2 linked regions of the Butyricimonas faecihominis genome follow. Each later gene encodes a partner of the first gene's protein in a complex. Links are inferred from orthologs where the notes say so. Each region holds a gene or a part of one and is shown in the gene's direction. Other genes may lie near its edges.

What was found. Proteins that work in one complex are often made in the same cells at the same time.
Region 2: the proteins of pheS (region 1) and pheT are in contact, whole or in part, in a crystal structure (PDB 6P24), measured with the Escherichia coli proteins. The link is inferred for Butyricimonas faecihominis from one-to-one orthologs.

The regions. Positions count from the first base shown.
Region 1 is NZ_AP028155.1:3,649,248-3,652,790, reverse strand. The notes cover bases 282-3,090. They hold pheS (phenylalanine--tRNA ligase subunit alpha), read left to right. Parts: upstream 282-1,079; coding sequence 1,080-2,102; downstream 2,103-3,090. Other genes in these bases: R8806_RS15115 (N-acetylmuramoyl-L-alanine amidase-like domain-containing protein), read left to right, coding at 2,180-3,046; R8806_RS15125 (aldo/keto reductase), read left to right, coding at 282-1,005. Also shown: R8806_RS15130 (VanZ family protein), read left to right, coding at 1-11; more of R8806_RS15125, read left to right, coding at 64-281; R8806_RS15110 (penicillin-binding protein activator LpoB), read left to right, coding at 3,157-3,543.
Region 2 is NZ_AP028155.1:634,613-637,660, reverse strand. It holds pheT (phenylalanine--tRNA ligase subunit beta), read left to right. Parts: upstream 1-323; coding sequence 324-2,774; downstream 2,775-3,048. Other genes in the region: nadA (quinolinate synthase NadA), read left to right, coding at 1-194.

The DNA.
Region 1 (3,543 bases):
AAGAAGTATAACCACTCCGGGGAAAATCTCGTTCACTAAAATGGAATATAAAGATTCATAAATATGAAAACAATTACATTTAGAAACGGGGACCCAATGCCCCTCTTCGGGTTAGGAACCTATCAATCCAAGGCAAACGAACTACATGACGCCATCATTAGTGCGCTGAAAGACGGGTACAGGTTGATTGACTGTGCCGCCTATTATAAAAATGAAGAAATCATCGGGGCTGCCCTGCAAGAAACATTCACGTCCGGACTCGTGAAACGGGAAGAACTTTTCATCACATCCAAATTATGGAATAATAACCACGCCCCAGAACACGTGGAAGAGGCTCTTCGAAAGACTTTGCACGATCTCCGGCTGGACTACTTGGACCTGTACCTGATTCACTGGCCGATAGCACTGAAACACGACATTGAATACCCGCGACAAGCATCCGATTTACTTTCCCTCGAAGAATGTCCCCTCACGGAGACTTGGAAAGCGATGGAACAAATGCAGGCAAAAGGACTGTGCAGACATATCGGGGTCTCGAATTTCAGCATCCCGAAATTAAAAGAACTGATCGCCGTGGCGAAAAACAAGCCCGAAATGAATCAAGTAGAAATGCATCCTTACTTGCAACAAAATGAATTATTTCGATTCTGTCAGTCTGAAGGGATTTACTTGACGGCTTATTCCCCTCTTGGACGTAATTTGCCCATCAAAAACAAACCCGGCCTGACCAATGAACCGATTATTATCGATTTGGCAAAAAAATATAATTGCACTCCGGCACAAATTATCATTGCTTGGGGGGTACAACGAGGAATCGTGATTATCCCAAAATCAGTTCACCCGGAACGAATCAAAGAAAACATTAAATCACTGGACATCAACATTTCGCCAGAGGATATGACCAAAATTGCCACCCTCGACTCACACACCCGGATGACCGACGGCTCGGCTTGGATTTTCCCCGACGGACCGTACACGATGAAAAATATTTGGGATGAAAAATGAAGTTCTCAAAAGAATTGAAATGTATGAGACTTTTTTATTAACTTTGTCCACCAAAGATTTCAAATTTTGAGAAGATGTTAGACAAGATTAAACAACTCAGTGCTGAAATAGCCGGTTTTCAGGCGAAGAGCCTAGAAGAAGTAGAACAGTTCAGAATCAAGCATTTAAGCAAGAAAGGAACAATCGCTGCTCTCTTTGATGATTTTAAAACCGTTCCCGCGGATCAGAAAAAAGCCATGGGACAGGAATTAAATGAATTGAAGAACACGGCTCTGGCAAAAATCAACGAGTTGAAAGAGTTACTTTCTAACGCGGAAGAAGATTTAAGCGGTATTGACTTGACGATGCCGGGAGATCCTTTAAAACTAGGAACCCGTCACCCGTTAGCTATCGTGAAAAACGAGATTCTGGCCATCTTCAATAAACTTGGATTCACCATTTCCGAGGGACCGGAAATCGAGGACGACTGGCATAACTTCTCCGCATTGAACTTCCCGGAAGAACACCCGGCACGTGATATGCAGGATACATTCTTTATCAGTAAGAACCCGGACATCGTGCTACACACGCATACCTCATCCGTGCAAGTGCGAGACATGGAGGCTCATCGTCCCCCGATTCGGCTAGTTACTCCCGGAAGAGTATTCCGTAACGAGGCTATTTCGGCCCGGGCACATTGCATCTTCCACCAAATCGAAGCTCTTTACATCGACGAGAACGTTTCCTTCGCCGACTTAAAGCAAACCTTGACCTATTTCGCGAAAGAACTATTCGGACCGGACACGCAAATTCGTCTTCGTCCGTCATACTTCCCCTTCACGGAACCATCGGCAGAAATGGACGTATCGTGTACACTATGTCACGGAAAAGGTTGCAATGTTTGTAAAGGAACCGGATGGTTGGAAATCCTCGGGTGTGGAATGGTTGACCCCAATGTTTTGGAATTAAATGGTATAGACAAGGAAAAATATACCGGGTTCGCACTCGGTATGGGTATCGAGCGTATCACCATGCTAAAATACGGCATCAAGGATATACGTCTCTTTTTCGAAAACGACATCCGTTTCCTTGAACAGTTTTCGGCCGCAGGCAAATAATATATAAACACAACACAAGAGAGATGAGGATGTCGGTCACACGACTCCTCATTTTTTATTCTCAAACACCGGTTGCTATGAAGAATTTAGTCATTCTATTCCTGATCACCTTTTCATTCGGGGCTTTCGCTTGCTCTCCCGCCGATTCCGTGTACCGGAAAGATCAAACTTTGCTAAAACATTTCTTTGAATACGCCAATAAAAAGGAAATAGCTAAACTCCCGATCAACGAAAAAGTTGTCGCCATCGGACGCTATTTTCTCGAAACGCCTTACGTGGGAGGGACGTTGGACATCAATCCCCAAGAGAAGCTGGTTGTCAACCTGCGAGAATTTGACTGCGTGACTTTCGTCGATAATGTCATTGCCTTGGCACGCCTAGATAAATACGAAGAACAAAGTATTCCCCAATTCCAAAAGAATTTACAAGAGATTCGGTACCGGAACGGGAAGATCGTTGACTACACGTCACGCCTGCATTACTCTTCCGACTGGTTATACGAGATGACCTGCCTGAACCTTCTGGAAGACATCACGAAAGAAAAAGGAGGTATCCCCTTCCCCAACAAAGTATCCTTCATCTCCCAAAACTGGAAAAAGTACCCGGCACTAATACAGGATTCCACCCTCGTTACAAAAATAATTGATATTGAAAAGACTATTAACGGCAGGACATATTACTATATCCCGAAAGAAAAAGTACTCCCTTTTGCGGGACAAATCAAAACCGGGGATATTATACTGATCACCACGAAGAAAAAAGGACTCGACACAGCCCACGTGGGCATTGCCATTGAAAATGAGGGGCAAATATACCTGCTCCACGCCTCGGTTTCCGACAAAAAAGTGTCCGTCACGACAGAAACACTCCCCGATTATTTGCAACGAATCACGTCACATTCCGGCATAATGATCGGGCGTCTCATCAATTTTAAATCTAATTAACATCCATAAAACTGCGCAATACGTATATTTGGTAGAATTATTGTTATAAACTTTTACAAGAACACAAAATGTGATCGTGGAAATTGAATAGAAACCTAAAACAACGGAATATGAGAAGAATATTTATCGGAACACTTGTTGTGTTGACCATTGCTTTAATTAACGGATGTGCTAACCGGAAAATCACCCGGGTAGACCCGAATGAAACCATCGACCTTAGCGGACGTTGGAATGATAGTGACTCACGGCTTGTTTCCGAAGAAATGATCGGCGACCTGCTTACCTCAGCTTGGATTCCAAGATACTTGAAAGCAAACGACAAACGCCCCGTGGTGGTAGTCGGCCTCGTGGAGAACAAAAGTCACGAGCATATTAACTCGGAAACCTTCATTAAGGACGTGGAAAAAGCAATTATCCGAGATGGTAACATCCGTTTGGTTGTTGCCGGAGAGAAGCGGAATGAACTTCGAAAAGAAAGAGCCGAGCAACAAGATTAC
Region 2 (3,048 bases), 3.0 Mb from region 1 along the record:
ATAAACTCCAAGCAGACAACCCGACCAAAGAATTCATCCCGATTCACCCGAAAACGATATGCGGACAGATGAAGAAGGTTACTTTGGAAAAAGTACTCGAAGCCCTTGAAAAAGAACAATACGAAGTACGGCTCCCGGAAGACTTGAGAGAAAAGGCTTGGTTACCCATTCAACGTATGTTAGACCTTAGTTAAAAGGATTCAGTGATTGACGATTTAAAGACTAGGTGATTAACCTATGGGGAAAAATCACAGAATCAAGAATCAATAAATCACTCAATAAATAGAATCTAAAATTTAAAATCTAAAATTTAAAATCAAAATATGAATGTATCACTGAACTGGTTGAAAGACTATCTAAAGATCGACCAAAGCACTGAAGAGATTTGCAAAATTCTGACAAGTATCGGACTGGAAGTTGGCGGGTACGAAGAATTTGAGGCAATAAAAGGGGGATTAAAAGGATTGGTCATCGGTCATGTGTTGACTTGCGAGGCACATCCCGATTCGGACCATTTACACGTGACAACAGTTGATTTGGGAATGGGTGAACCGGAACAAATCGTCTGCGGGGCTCCTAACGTGGCTACCGGCCAGAAAGTAGTCGTTGCCACTGTAGGAACAACCCTTTACAAAGGTGATGAAGAGTTCGTGATCAAGAAATCAAAAATACGGGGTGTAGCCTCTAATGGTATGATCTGCGCCGAAGACGAAATCGGTGTCGGAACCGATCATGCCGGAATCATGGTATTACCCGAAAATACCCCGGTTGGAATACCGGCCGCAGACTATTTCAACGTTTACCGGGACACGGTTATCGAAGTCGATATTACCCCGAACCGGATTGACGGAGCCTCACACCTTGGTGTAGCTCGTGATTTAGCCGCTTATTTACAACAGACACAAGATATTCACTATACTCTTCCCTCCGTGGAAACTTTCCATCCGGACAGTACGGATGCTAAAATCACCGTACGAGTAGAACGTCCCGAGGCTTGCCGTCGGTACGCCGGAATATGTATCGAAGGAGTAACCGTTAAAGCGTCTCCTGAATGGTTACAAAACCGGATGAAAGCTATCGGATTACACCCGATCAACAACATCGTGGACGTGACCAACTACATTCTTTTCGGTCTGGGACAACCTTTACACTCTTTCGATAAAGACAAAATAAAAGGAAACGAAGTCATCGTGAAAAGCGTTGCCAAAGGAACTAAATTCACAACTTTAGACGGCGTGGAAAGAGAATTGCATGAGGACGACTTGATGATCTGTAATACCGAGTCCCCCATGTGTATCGCTGGAGTATTCGGTGGACAGGAAAGCGGTATTTCGGACACGACAACAAACGTGTTCTTAGAAAGTGCTTGCTTTGACCCGGTATTCGTTCGCAAAACAGCTCGCCGTCATGGTTTGAACACGGATGCCTCTTTCCGTTATGAACGGGGAACAGACCCGAACATCGTGATCTACGCACTAAAATTAGCCGCCATGATGATTAAAGAAGTTGCCGGAGGTAAGATTACTTGCGCTCCTATCGACATCTACCCGGAACCCGTGAAGGATTTCGAAGTGTTCATAAAATATGCTCACGTAGATCGATTGATTGGTAAAAAAATTGACCATGAGGTAATCAAAAACATCCTCCGTTCTCTTGAAATGAAAATTGCGGAAGAGTGCGAAGAGGGGCTTTTATTGAATGTCCCCCCCTACCGTGTTGACGTGCAAAGAGAAGCTGACGTGATCGAGGATATTCTTCGCATCTACGGTTTCAACAACGTGGAAGTACCTGCCAGCGTAAGATCCACGCTAAGCTATTCCGAAAAGCCGGATGACTTCCAGTTGAAAAACATCATCTCAGACCTATTAGCAGCAAACGGGTTCTGTGAAGTAATGAACAATTCATTGACGAAAGCCAGTTATTACGAAGACTTCAAGTGTTTCGATCCCACGCAGACGGTAATGTTATTCAACCCGCTTAGCGCAGACTTGGGAGCTATGCGTCAATCCCTGCTCTTTGGCGGACTGGAAAACATTGCTTACAACATCAACCGGAAGAACAATAACCTGAAATTATTCGAGTTCGGTAAGGGTTACACCTTCAACAAAAAAGAAGGTATTGACAACCCGCAAAAACAATACAAGGAAGACAACTTGCTTTCTCTTTTCATCACGGGGAATAAAAACATGACCACATGGAATGTCAAAGAGACGAAAACTGACTTCTTCTATTTGAAAGCGTATTGTGAAATGATATTAACCCGTCTAGGACTTCACCCCGATAACCTGAAAATTGATGCCACTGACAAGGACATCTTCCGAGAAGGATTGACGTACAAAGCCGGGGATAAACATATCGTATCCATGGGTATCTTGAGTAAAGCCCCTCTGAAAAAAGCAGATGTTAATCAAGAAGTCTACTACGCTGAATTCTCGTGGGAAAACATTCTGAAAGCCATCAAAAACCTCAAGGTAACCTACACCCCGCTACCGAAATTTCCTTCTGTAAAACGGGATTTAGCCTTGTTGCTTGACAAGAAAGTCACTTTCAGGGAAATCAAAGAAACGGCGTTCCGTACAGAAAAATCATTACTGAAATCCGTCACGTTATTCGACGTGTACGAGGGAGAAAAACTCGGTGCAGACAAGAAGTCCTACGCCGTCAGTTTCACCCTTCTCGACGAAGAGAAGACCCTCACGGACAAACAGATCGACAAAATCATGAACAAGTTAATGGGTACCTACAAACACCTGTTCAACGCTGAAATCAGATAGTTACAAGTTTACAGGCTACAAGTTATCATTCCACTTGTAGCCTGCCTTTCAATTTTCCATTTTCAATTCTCAATTTTCAATTGTATGAAGTCCCTTCTCCCCTCCTTTATCCTTATTCTTCTATACTTCATTGCCGAAGAATTTTTTGGTCCGAAAATCGGTTTGATAGCCGTGATCGTATTAGGAGCCGGAGAGTTTTTCTATTCATGGATCAGGGAGAAACGTATCAACAAGATGACACTCTTCAACACCCTGTTCTTCATTGCCCTTGCGG